DNA from 4 places in the Pseudarthrobacter sp. NS4 genome. Region 1 is predicted to be linked to each of the others. Evidence: predicted binding sites of a transcription regulator. Region 1 holds the regulator's gene; each other region holds the start of a gene.
The links. The regulator Rex, encoded in region 1, represses fermentation and respiration genes when NADH is low (regulators of the CRP and FNR family bind a similar motif). The targets are predictions, from matches to a motif close to CTTGTGAANNNNTTCACAAG.
Positions count from the first base shown of each region.

Region 2: a site for Rex is predicted at 1,699-1,718, ahead of benA (benzoate 1,2-dioxygenase large subunit). Genes of this name have one in related genera too.
Region 3: a site for Rex is predicted at 654-673, ahead of NXY83_RS03810 (queuosine precursor transporter). Genes of this name have one in related genera too.
Region 4: a site for Rex is predicted at 2,029-2,048, ahead of NXY83_RS11925 (glyceraldehyde-3-phosphate dehydrogenase). Genes of this name have one in related genera too.

Region 1 is NZ_CP103288.1:3,483,168-3,486,320, forward strand. It holds gene NXY83_RS16475 (YceI family protein) at 1-60, shown strand, start outside; gene NXY83_RS16480 (hypothetical protein) at 174-638, shown strand; gene NXY83_RS16485 (hypothetical protein) at 749-1,585, shown strand; gene NXY83_RS16490 (redox-sensing transcriptional repressor Rex) at 1,634-2,338, opposite strand; gene NXY83_RS16495 (glutaredoxin family protein) at 2,447-2,701, opposite strand; gene NXY83_RS16500 (HAD family hydrolase) at 2,778-3,153, shown strand, end outside.
Region 2 is NZ_CP103288.1:1,945,570-1,948,722, reverse strand. It holds gene benB (benzoate 1,2-dioxygenase small subunit) at 1-186, opposite strand, end outside; gene benA (benzoate 1,2-dioxygenase large subunit) at 222-1,607, opposite strand; gene catA (catechol 1,2-dioxygenase) at 1,933-2,817, shown strand; gene NXY83_RS09150 (benzoate/H(+) symporter BenE family transporter) at 2,929-3,153, shown strand, end outside.
Region 3 is NZ_CP103288.1:794,267-797,419, forward strand. It holds gene NXY83_RS03805 (TetR/AcrR family transcriptional regulator) at 1-645, opposite strand, end outside; gene NXY83_RS03810 (queuosine precursor transporter) at 840-1,565, shown strand; gene NXY83_RS03815 (hypothetical protein) at 1,588-2,418, opposite strand; gene tgt (tRNA guanosine(34) transglycosylase Tgt) at 2,608-3,153, opposite strand, start outside.
Region 4 is NZ_CP103288.1:2,525,213-2,528,365, forward strand. It holds gene NXY83_RS11920 (hypothetical protein) at 54-263, opposite strand; gene NXY83_RS11925 (glyceraldehyde-3-phosphate dehydrogenase) at 337-1,779, opposite strand; gene NXY83_RS11930 (TspO/MBR family protein) at 2,075-2,626, opposite strand; RNA gene rnpB (RNase P RNA component class A) at 2,680-3,072, opposite strand; gene NXY83_RS11940 (YaaA family protein) at 3,130-3,153, shown strand, end outside.

The DNA.
Region 1 (3,153 bases):
CTGGTCAGCGACAAGGTTGCCATCAACCTTGAACTGGCCTTCATCGCTCCTGCAGCATAGTCAGCCGACGAACCCCCGGCACCGGTTTCTCCAGCCCGGCGCCGGGGGTTCCTTCTTTAAGTCCGTTCGCCCGCCTCCACGGGGTGCCGCGGAGCGGGGCTACAGTGAACGCCATGAGCAACTCTTCCAGCGGGCGGCGCAACGGTTTAGCCACGCTGTTTTCGGTGGCCGGCCGACCAACAGGACTTAAGGTCTCGTTCTGGATCTGGTTTGTCGGCGGCGTCCTGGGCGTCATGGGAGGACTGCTGGGAATGCTCGCGTCCCTGGTGCTCTTTGCCGCAGCACCCTCGGCCGCGGCCGCCGTCGTCACGCTGATGCTTTTGGCCGCCGCGGTGGGCGCCGCGCAGGTGGTCTTCGCCGTCAAGATGAAAGCAGGCAGGAAGTGGGCGCGGCTGGCCCTGACGGTACTTGCCGCGATCACCCTGGTCCTGGCTGTGATGAACACGGCAACCGGCGTGGGCCAGGGCGGCAACTGGGCCGCTTTCCTGATCAGCGCGGTGGCAACGGTGCTGATGTGGCTGCCGAATTCCCAGGCATGGTTTACAGCCGTTCCGGGCCGGAATACCTCCGCAGAATGACCCACAACGCCGCGGCCCGGGGGTACGGTTGACTTAAGCCATCCTGGGGGCAGGGCTACAGGACCGCTCCCGGCAGCCTCCCTGGAAACCGACACGCAGAAGGACCGCTCATGAGTACTCCTCCCGTCCCGCCTCCCGTACCCAATGACCCGCACTCCGGTGGCTCGCAGGACGGTAAGTCGCAGCCCGGCCAGCAGTCCGGAAGTTCGCAGTCCGGAAGCTCCCAGGCAGGTGACCAGTCCGGACAGCCCCGCTACGGCGAAAACGCTCCCCAGTACGGACAGAACGCACCACAGTACGGCCAGAACCCGCCGCAGTATGGCCAGAGCCCGGCAGCTCCCCAGTACGGACAGAACGCACCACAGTATGGGTCGCAGTTCGGCCAGAACCCGCCGCAGGGCCCCGGTTACGGGCAGCAGCCCTACGGCCAGTCCCCTTACGCCCAGTACCCGTCGGAGCAGCCGCAGCCTTCGGGGAGCAACGGCGTCCCCCAGCTCGTCAACATTTCGTTCTGGCTGCTGATCGCCTCCGCTGCCATCTTCGTCATCTCGATGCTCACCGGCCTCACCACGCTGGACGATCCCATATTCCGCCAGGCCTTTGAGGACCAGATTGAGGGCAGCGGGGCGGGAGTCACGTACGAGGATATGAAGGGCGTCATTGCCGGCACCCTGGTGGTGTTCGCGATCATCGGACTGGCCCTCTACCTGCTGGTGGCCTTCTTTGTCCGCAAGGGCAAGAACTGGGCCCGCATCCTGGGCACCGTGTTCGCGGCGCTTTCTATTTTCGGCCTCTTTGGTCCGCCCAGCTTTGCCACAATCGGCACGCTGCTGGGAATAGCCGCCATCGTGCTGCTGTACCTCCCCGCGGCCGCTCCGTATTTCCGGAAGCAGCAGCCCTTCGCCAACCCCTATGGCGGCGGCATGGGCAACCCCTACGGCCGGTAAGCACAAGCACCACACCTGCGGGCGTGGGTCCCGGAACTGCCATGAAAGCTAGGCGGTCTGCCCCGGGGCCTGCGCCCGCTGTGCGTGGTAGGCCAGGATCTGCAGTTCGGTGGCCATATCCACCTTGCGAAGGTTAACGCCCTCCGGGACCTGGAGCATCACGGGGGCGAAGCTCAGGACGCTGTGCACGCCTGCCGCCACCACCCTGTCGCACACTTCCTGTGCCACGGCTGCCGGGAGCGCCAGTACCACCATGTTGGCTCCGGTGCGGTGGAGTACGGTTTCCAGGTCCGCTACGTCGCTGACCCGCAGCCACCCCACCTCATTGCCCACCACCATCTGGTCGGCATCAAAAATGGCCACGACGTCGAAGCCGCGCGATTCGAAGCCGCCGTACCGGGCCAGGGCCTTGCCCAGGTTGCCGGCACCAACGATTGCGACCTTCCAGTCATGGGTCAGTCCCAGGGCCGCGGCGATGTGGCGGCTGAGGTACTGCACTTCGTACCCCACTCCCCGGGTGCCGTAGGACCCTACGTGGGACAGGTCCTTGCGCAACGTGGATGAACTTACACCTGAGGCTTCCGCGAGGGACTCGGAGGAGACGCGCTCCACGCCTTCCGCGAGCAACGTATTGAGGGCACGGAGATAGAGGGTCAGCCGGGCCACCGCTGCGGGCGGTATCTGTTTGGCTGGGGTGCCCGTGGCGCCCGGAAGATCCGGGACAGCCTGGGGGGTTGAGTCCAGCGAAGTCACCAGCCCCTCCCTTGAGTCGCGTTGTGACTCCACTCTAGAGCCCCATCGCCGGTGCCAACAAAGCAGATGCCATCACCGGCAACCCTTCCCTTTTACTGCGCCAATTCTTTATTGGGACATGGCCCGCTGGAGTACGCGGTGCAGCCGTGCTTCGTCAATCTTCCAGAAATCGCGCTGCACCCCGTCCACCAGCACCACCGGAATTTCTTCGGCGTAGCGTTCACGAAGTTCCGGCTGGTGGTCTACAGGTTCTTCGGTCCATTCAAGCCCCAGCGCGGCTGTGACACGCCCCACCGCCTGGCGCGCTTCCTCGCAGAGGTGGCAGTCAGCTTTGGTAATGAGGACTACGCGCGGGGTTGCCATGACTTAACCGTATCCCCGTTCGGGGTGCCCGGCACGCCGACCGTTTCCTGCCAGTGAATTGACTAGACTCGAAACCATGCCCGAGGAGAAGTACGTCGCCGTAGTCACCAAGCCGGTTGCTGCGCCGCAGCCCGGCGAGGCGGCGTTCTTCGATGTGGACAATACCCTGATGCGCGGTGCCAGCCTCTTCCACGTGGCACGCAAAATGTACCAGCGCGGGGCTTTCACCATGGCCCAGGCTGCCGGCTTTGCCTGGAAGCAGTTCAAGTTCATGGCGCGGGGCGAGAACATCGACGACGTCCATGCCGTCCGCGACTCTGCCCTGCTGCTGGCCGCCGGCATCACGGTTGATGACATCAAGGCCCTGGGCGAGGAAGTCTACGACGAGATGATTGCGTCGCGGATCTGGCCTGGGGCCAAGGCCCTGGCGGAGCAGCACCTGCGGGTAGGGC
Region 2 (3,153 bases), 1.5 Mb from region 1:
CTGGTCATCCACGTCCCAGGCCGGCATCCAGAATTCGGAGTCGGGGTGGTAGCACTCGAGCCACTCATCGAACTGGCGGTCGTCCAGCAGACGGGCTTCCCGGTAAAGGAACGCCCGGACGGTTTCGAGGGTTGCAATCTCCTCCGCGGCCTTGAGGACCGGGGCGGTTTGGGTCAGGTTGGTCATGGGTTCTGCGCTCTCTCTGGTTCCGGTGGGCTCTGTCAGGCGGAGACGGGGACACAGTCCGGCGCGGAACGCTCCTCTTCCTCCGCCAGGGCACGGTCCATGACTTCCTTCCAGTACCCGTGCTGGATGGGGTAGAGCCCTTCGTCTTCGGTGCGCACGCCGGAGGCGATGACCCTGGTCATGCCCAGGGCCTGGGCCTGCTCGTCCGGACCGGCGATCTCGTGGGTGGAGCCGCGGGTCATGTCGTTCCACGGGGCGCTGGTGGCCCAGTAGGTCTTGTTGCAGGAGCGGAATTCCTCCAAATCGTCCGGCGTGGCCATGCCGGTGGCGTTGAAGAAGTCCTCGTACTGCCGGATGCGCTTGGAGCGGTTCTCCTGGGACTCGCCCTTGGGAGCGATGCAGTAGATCGTCACCTCGGTCTGGTCCGCGGAAATCGGCCGGAAGTGGCGGATCTGCGAGGAGAACTGGTCCATGATGTACACGTTCGGGTACAGGCACAGGTTGCGCGAGATGTTGATCATGAAGTTGGCCATCTCCTCGCCGTACTTCTGGACCAGTTCCTCGCGGCGGTCCCAGAGCGGGCGGTCCTCGGGGTTGGTCCATTCCTGCCACAGCAGCAGGTGCCCGTGGTCGTAGGAGTAGAAGCCCCCCTTGACCTTGCCCCATTTGCCGGCGTCCATGGCCTTGGTCGTGTTGGCGGAGTCACCGGCGCTGCGGCGGGCGGTGGTGGCGGCGTAGTTCCAGTGCACGGCCGTGACGTGGTAGCCGTCGGCGCCGTTCTCCGCCTGGACTTTCCAGTTGCCGTCGTAGGTGTAGGTGGAGGAACCGCGCAGCACCTCCAGGCCGTCGGGTGACTGGTCAACGATCGAGTCGATCACCTTGGTGGCGTCGCCCAGGTGCTCCTCGAGCGGAAGCACGTCAGCCTTCAGCGAGCCGAACAGGAAGCCGCGGTAGGACTCGAAGCGGGCCACCTTGGTGAGGTCGTGCGAGCCTTCCTTGTTGAAGGTCTCGGGGTAGCCGGCGTTCCGGGAGTCCTTGACCTTCAGCAGCTCGCCGGAGTTCTTGAACGTCCAGCCGTGGAACGGGCAGGTGAAGGTGGTGCGGTTGTCCGTCTTGCGGCGGCACAGCATGGCGCCGCGGTGCGAACAGGCGTTGACGATGCAGTTGAGCTTCTCGTCCTTGTCCCGGGTGATCATCACCGGGGTGCGGCCGATGTAAGTGGTGAAGTAGTCACCCACGTTGGGGATCTGGGACTCATGGGCCAGGTACACCCAGTTGCCTTCGAAGATGTGCTTCATCTCGAGCTCGAAGATCTCCTGGTCGGTGAAGATTTCGCGCTTGGCCCGGATGATGCCGTTCTCACGGTCGTCTATCACGGCGTCGGCAAGGACCTCGCGGGCATGGATCAGGTTCTCGGTCATGGCGTGCTCCCTCATTGGAGATTGCTGGACGGAAGGGCGGGAGGTCCTGGCTGGCGATGCCGGCGGTGGACGTTAGAGGCAATTCTTCCCCCTCGTGACTGGTCTCACATCCGGCAAACACCTAGGGTCGACCAAGGGTGCTTTTATGTCCCAATAATGACTAGAAACCAGCCTTATCAATATTTGTTTCGTCATTATCTTCGGACCTACGATGAGACAGACATCACGCGACGCCACGGACGGCAGGTTCTCCTGTGCCAGCGTCCCGCGGCGGGTACAGGAGACCTTCCTGGCCCCAATTTCAACGACGAAGGTGGAGACCGCCATGACTGAGACCCAGCTGGATACCCGGAACGAGAAAGAGGGCACTGCCGTTGAAGCCGGATCGAAGGCCACCGAGCGCTTCGCCGCTTCCGGTAAGCTCTCGGAACTGACGGTGCCCAAGGAGCGCGTGAGCCTGCTGGCCGGGGCGCTCATCAAGGCCGCCAATGACATCGTCGTTGAGCACCAGGTCACCTACGAGGAATACAACGCGCTGAAGGCGTGGCTGATCAAGGTAGGCACCGACGGCGAGTGGCCGCTGTTCCTGGACGTGTGGCTGGAGCACACGGTGGAAGACGTCAACTCCCAGGACCGTCCCGGCACGAGGGGCACCATCGAGGGCCCGTACTACGTACCCGGCTCTCCGGAGCTTGCGACGCCGGCCACTGTCCTCATGCGCGACGGGGAAGAGGGCACCCCCCTGCGCTTCACCGGCCAGTTCACGGACACCAACGGCAATGCCCTCCAGGGTGCGCAGGTGGAGATCTGGCACGCGGACGCCGCCGGCTTCTACTCGCAGTACGCCCCGGGCCTGCCGGAGTGGCTCTTCCGGGCCACGGTCAAGGCCGACGACGAAGGCCGTTTCGAAATCAACACCATGCGCCCGGCGCCGTACCAGATCCCCACGGACGGCGCCTGCGGTCAGCTCATTGAGGCGGCCGGCTGGCACGCCTGGCGTCCGGCCCACATCCACATCAAGGTGTCGGCACCCGGCTACCAGCCCGTCACCCAGCAGCTCTACTTCCCGGGTGACCCGCACAACGCAGACGACATCGCCTCGGCCGTCAAGCCTGAACTGATGCTGGACCCCAAACCCCGCACGGATGGTGGAGCCGGCGAGGACGCTGTGTACAACTACGTCCTCGCCAAGGAAGGCGAGACCAAGTAGGACTTTTGCCCCTGCTTGCCTGAGGCCGGTGCCAGGTCCCGGCAACCCAGGCGCCCCGGAGCTGCATCTCCGGGGTGCCTGCCTTTTCTGACCACGCAGCCAGGAGCCCGGATGCCCACTTTCCGCCAGGACCCAGCCACCCAACCCGAGACCGCAGCAGCGCCCGTCCCCCATGAGCCGGCGCCCGGGCTGGCGGCCGCTGAGATGCCGCCTGCGCAGCAACCGCTCCTGGAACGGCCCGGAGCCCGTCCAGCCGGACCACGCCGTTTCCTCCGGGACGTAGCCCCGACCTACCTTTCCAACGGCGCCATTGGCCTGGTCTTCACGGCTTCCGGG
Region 3 (3,153 bases), 1.8 Mb from region 1:
ACTCCGGCTGAGCCTGAGGATATCGTCCAGGGCCTTGCCGGCTCCCGGGACGCGCGCCAGCGAGAGCACTTTGGCAATCAGCGGAACAGCCCCGTCCACAAGCTTCCTGGTGCGCTGCTGCCCCTCGGAGGTGTCGTAGACCCAGAACAGCGTCACGCCCATGTAGCCGAGCCACAAAAGTTCGGGAAGTTCGCCGCGGAGTCTTTTTGGTGCCTGCGGCCGCGCGCCATCCACCGCCGACCGGAAGATGTTGAGGGAAGCTTCCCGGGCCGGTGCGGAACGCGCAGCGAAGGGGTTCACCGGGGACGTGGGGCGGATGGCCGTGGTGAGGAAGTCGGCCCCGAAGCGATGGTACGGCGCCATGGCATCCAGGCCGGCGTGGAGGGTAGCGCGGAGCCTGCTGGTGAGATCGGTGGCACTTTCCAGGGCGGCCCTTGCCCTTGCCGCATGCTCTTCCTGGACCTGCAGGTACAGTTCCTGGACCAGATCGTCCTTGGAAGCGAAATAGTAGTAGGCGTTACCCACTGAGATGCCCGCCTCGGCAGCGATAGCGCGCATGGTGGTCTTTGCGAAGCCCACCTCGCGGAACATCCTCAGCGCCACATCTGCCACACGTTGCCGTGTCTGCTCGCCTTTTGCCGCCATGGTTCCCTTTTTTGAACGTGTTCAAAAAGTATTCCACACATTTCAACATGTTCAGTTTCTGTTGTTGCCTGCAATGATGCTGCCCGTCGTGCTGCGGACCCTGCCGCTGGTGGGAGAATGGTCCGACAGTGCTAATACAGCCGGTCTCCTGCACAGCTCCGGGACCGCGCGAACCACTTTGAACGGACTCCTTCATGTCATCTTCCTCAGGCCGGAACGCCCTGCCCGAAACCAGCCCCACCGGAACCGCTGCCAGGTTTGCCTCCATCGGGTCCCCGTACTTCGGCATCATGCTGGCGGTCATGGCGGTGGTTCTGATCCTGTCCAACATCGGGGCGTCCAAGGGCGTGGTCCTGGGGCCCATCGTTACGGACGGCGGCTTCTTCCTCTTTCCGCTGGCGTACATCCTTGGTGACGTGATCAGCGAGGTGTACGGCTTCAAAGTGGCGCGCAAGGCCATCCTGACCACGTTCGCGCTGTCGGTCTTCGCCTCTCTCTGCTACTGGGTGATCATTGCCCTCCCGGGCTTCGATGATGAATTCGGGACATCCAAACAGGCAGCCCTTGAGGGGGCCCTGGGCCCGGTGCCGCAGATCGTGCTGGCCTCGCTCCTGGCATTCCTGGCCGGGCAGACCATCAACTCGTGGATCCTGGTGAGGATGAAGGCCCGTTCCGGGGAAAGGTCCCTGTGGGCCCGCTTGATGGGGTCCACGGGTGCCGGCGAGTTCGTGGATACGCTGATCTTCTGCAGCATCGCCGCGTCCGTCATCGGCATTACGGATTTCGGAACCTTCGTGAACTACGTGGTGGTTGGCTTTGTGTACAAGACCCTGGTGGAGTTCATCCTGGTCCCGGTGACGTCCCTGGTGATCGGCTGGATCAAGAAGCGGGAGCCGAGCTACGGCACGGCGACCAGCTAGTTGTACCCGTTTCGACGGTTCCCTACGAAGACGACGTCCCGCGACGCCGTGTGGGCAGGGAACCGTCGAAATGGAGACTGGTGCGATCACCACTGGGCACCCCGGTTCGGAGCCCGAAGCACCCGGTACTTGAATTCGGCCTCGTCAAACAGGTCTTTCCATTCCAGGCGGATAAAGGTCCAGCCATCCTCCGTGAGTGCTTTTCGCGCCGGCGTTCCTCAAACAGGACCTCGTTGGTGGGGTGGTAGTCGAAATACTTGGACCTGCCGTCATATTCAAGGGCCACCTTGCGCTTCGGCCACGCGAAGTCCAACCGGTGGCGGCCGATTTGAGTGCGAACCTCGAATTGCGGAACGGGAAGCTCAAGTTTGAACCTTACAAGTAGCTCCCTGGTCAGGGTTTCGCCGGGGGATTCCGCCAGGGGATCCGCAGCAGACAGGACACGGCGCAGGGTTCTGGCTCCGCGCCGGCCGTCGAGGGCTGCAGCCCTGTGCTCCAGGAAATCCCGGTCCGCGCCCAGGCGAAGTGAATGGTCCATGAGTATGAGCGATTGCCGGTAGGGCAGCAGGAGGCAGCTGTCCACTACGGTCCGCTCCAGGCTGGTGGTCCGCAGCCCGCCGACAACTGCTGTGTCATATTCATCCACTCCGGCGGTACGGCAAACAACTTCGCATGCATGACGGTCGTTCGAGGCCCGCACCGGTTGGCTCACGTGGATGCGGCTGTCCACGTTCCAGAGATACACCCCGTGGAGCCGCGCTGCGGAGGTGTGGCTGTAGACGAAGCTGCCGGTCGTCGTCGTGCGTGTTGCGTGGGCGTGGGCCGTCAGGGCGCGCTGGCCGATCCCCGGCAAGACTGGCGGGTGCGCCAAAGGTTTCCGGTCGCAGGGAGGAGCTCTGTAGCCATTGAACAAGCCTCGGCGCCTGGCTGGCAGCCCTCAAGGTGCCGACGTCGGTATGTGCATAATCTGAGTTCGCGGGAGCGCATGCGGGATCGCTGTATAACTCCGGCGATTCCGAAGGCTTCCCGCGAACTCGGCGGATCAGGAGTAGTACTGCCCCAAGGTCTCGGCCTTGAAGTCGAAGAACGTGCCGGACTCGATGGCCAGGCGCGCGTCGTCCACCATCTTCACTACGAACCGCTCGTTGTGGATGGAGATCAAGGTGGCGGACAGCATCTCCTTGGCCTTGAACAGGTGGTGGATGTAGGCGCGTGAGTAATGCGTGCATGTGTAGCAGTCGCATCCCTCCTGCAGGGGCCCGAAGTCGCGCTTGTACTTGGCACCGGACAGGTTGAACCGCCCGAAAGGCGTGTAGAACGCCGAGTTGCGGGCCACCCGGGTGGGGGAGACGCAGTCGAAGGTGTCGGCGCCGTTTTCGATGGCGGTGAAGATGTCGTCCGGCTCGGAAATGCCCAGCAGGTGGCGGGGCTTGTCCTCCGGCAGTTCCTCATTGCACCAGCGGACAATCGTGCCGAGGTTCTCCTTCTCCAGCGCGCCGCCGATGCCGAAGCCGTCAAAAGGCATGGCCCCCAGGTCGCGGCAGGCTTTCCGGCGCAGGTCCTCGTACTGGGCCCCCTGGATCACGCC
Region 4 (3,153 bases), 960 kb from region 1:
CCTTCGCTGTTTTCCACAGTGTGGAGGGCGGGTGGCAGGTCACGCGGGGGCAGTCACTGCTCCCGCATCACTCTCCGGAGGTCTTCCTCCGCTATTGCCAAGAGGCCCTCAAGCTGGCGGACCCGGTCCTCCCCCACATCCCCCGATGCGTAGCCGGCGCGGGCGTGTTCAACCAGCCGGAGGGCTTCCTTGTGATTGGCCTTGGCGACGTCGAGGGCGTGTTCCAGGGTGGTGTCGTGCTGGAGCGTCGAATCTTTATCCATGCCACCAGTGTGGTCCCGTTTCCCGGCTGATTCCAGAGAATCAGCCGGGAAATCATAGACCGGCGGCACGGGACTAGACGGCGATTGCCGCCAGGGCCGCGGCGGTTTCCTTTGCGGGGAACGACGGCGGGTTCACGCCGGCCATCTCCTCCATGACGCGGACCACCTGGCAGCTGTAGCCAAACTCGTTGTCGTACCAGACGTAGAGGACCAAGTTCTTCTCGTTGGAGATCGTGGCCAGGCCGTCCACAATGCCGGCGCGCCGGGAACCGACGAAGTCGGTGGATACCACCTCGGGTGAGTCGATGTAGTCGATCTGCTTGCGCAGGTCCGAGTGCAGCGACATCTCCCGCAGGTAGTTATTGACCTCGTCCTTGGTGGTCCCGCTTTCCAGGCTCAGGTTCAGGATGGCCAGGGAAACATCCGGGGTGGGGACGCGGATGGAACTGCCGGTGAGCTTACCCAGCAGCTCGGGCAGGGCCTTGGCAACGGCCTTGGCAGCGCCGGTTTCGGTGATCACCATGTTCAGTGCCGCGGAGCGGCCGCGGCGGTCGCCCTTGTGGAAGTTGTCGATCAGGTTCTGGTCATTGGTGAAGGAGTGGACGGTTTCCACGTGTCCGTGGACCACGCCGAACTTGTCGTTGATGGCCTTCAGCACCGGGGTGATGGCGTTGGTGGTGCATGATGCCGCGGACACGATCTGGTCGGTGTCTTCGATGGTGCCGTGGTTGATGCCGTGGACGATGTTCTTCAGGTTGCCCTTGCCCGGAGCGGTCAGGAGGACGCGCGCGACACCCTTGCTCTGCAGGTGCTGGGACAGTCCTTCGGCGTCACGCCAGCGGCCGGTGTTGTCCACCACCAGGGCGTTGTTGATGCAATAAGCGGTGTAGTCGATGGTGGCGGGGTTGTCCGAGTAGATGACCTGGATCTCAACGCCGTTGGCAGTGATGGTGTTGGCTTCCTCGTTCACCCTAATGGTGCCTTCGAAGGAACCGTGGACCGAATCGCGGCGCAGGAGGCTGGCGCGCTTGGACAGGTCGTTATCGGAGCCGCGTCGGACCACGATGGCGCGCAGGCGCAGGCCGTGGCCGCCGCCGGCCTTTTCGATCAGGAGGCGGGCCAGGAGCCGGCCGATCCGGCCGAAGCCGTAGAGCACCACGTCGGTGCTGGTGCGGTCATCGCCGCCATGCTTTCCCACTACATCGGCCAGTTCCGCCCGGAGGAATTCCTCCAGGGTGGCGCCATTGCCCTCTTCCTTGAACTTCTGGTTCAGCCGGGCGATGTCGATCGCTGCCGCGCCGAGCTCCAGCTGCGCCAGGGTGTTCAGCAGCGGGGCTGTTTCCTCCAGGAGCAGTTCGTCCTTGCTCATGCGGCGCGCGAAGCGGTGCGCCTTCAGGATGTTCATGGTGGACTTATTGATCAAACTCCGGCCATGGATGCTGGTGACCACGTTGTTTTCGCGGTACAGCCGGCCGATCACCGGAATCATGGCCTCGGCGAGGGCCTCCCGGCCCATCCACGTATCAAGACAAGAATCTGACGTCTGGCTCACAGAAATACCTTCCTCGGTTCAGCCGCATACGTCGTCGTACGCGGATGTCGGCCACCTGATGATGTCCAGGGGCACCGCGCCTGCAGGGGTCGGCCCCCAGGCGCCTGGATCGCGTGCAAAGAAAAACCGCCGGCTGCGAACGCAACTCCGGCGGAAGAACTCCCGCGTCCGGATCCATTCTAAGTTGGCTGGCCTCCGGAAGACGGCCCCAGCTGAGTGAAATCACTCACAGGGACCTTTGTTACTTCATATTTGTCAGTCAGTTGTGGATGGCCGAATAGACATTGAGGCTGGCGGAGAACACCACCCATGAAAAATACGGGAGCACCAGCAGTCCGGCGGCCGTGCTTACCGGCCCGAACCGCAGGACGAGGAGGACCAGGACAACTGCCAGTGCCCCGATCACCGCGAGGGCAATCCATAAAGCGGCCACCCCGAGCATTGGATACATTCCAAAGAACGTGAAGGGCCAGGCCAGGTTGAGCAGCAGTTGTGCCGCGTACATCCAGGCGAGGCGTCCTGCCAGCGCTCCCCTGCGCCAGACCAGCCAGGCGGCTACTGCGATGCCGCCGTACAGCGAGAGCCACGCCGTGCGGAACATCCATCCTGCCGGCATCCACGGCGCCTGGACGGAATCGGCAAACCAGCCGCCCCTGTTCAGGATGATCGGAACCGACGCCAGCATGCATAGGGCATAGGAGAGTGCCAGGAATCCGGCCAGGGCAACCACCTGCCGCTGTTTGCTCCGCACCGGTACGCGCAGATGTGCGGCCAACCCGGAGCGGGAGCGGTCATCAGGAATTGCAGGCACGCTACAGCATCTACACCATGGCTTCCAAAGGTCAAACCAGGCTCTTAATGATACGGACGGGACAGCCGATACGCCGGGTTCTGTGCCTCCCCTCCCGTTGCCGGAAAGGGAGCGGCGGCCATCCATCTACGAGTACCGTTGCCGGCACCCTCCAGCGGCCTACCCGGACACTCGGGCGGGCAGCCCTCAAACGTGTCCTGTCTGGCCTTGCTCCGGGTGGGGTTTACCTAGCCTTCCCGGTCACCCGGGAAGCTGGTGGTCTCTTACACCACCGTTTCACCCTTACCTGTTTCGTGCCGCTTTCAAACCGGCGCGACCCAGGCGGTCTGTTTTCTGTGGCACTGGCCTGCGGGTTACCCCGAGTGGGCGTTACCCACCACCCTGCCCTGTGGAGCCCGGACGTTCCTCGAGCCACTTGCGTGACGCGCGGCCGCCTGGCTGTCCCATCCGCATCCAGTCTACCGGCGCGGGGCGCCCTGCCTCACCGCCGGTAGGATCGGACGGTGCTGATTCTCCTTCCCCCTTCC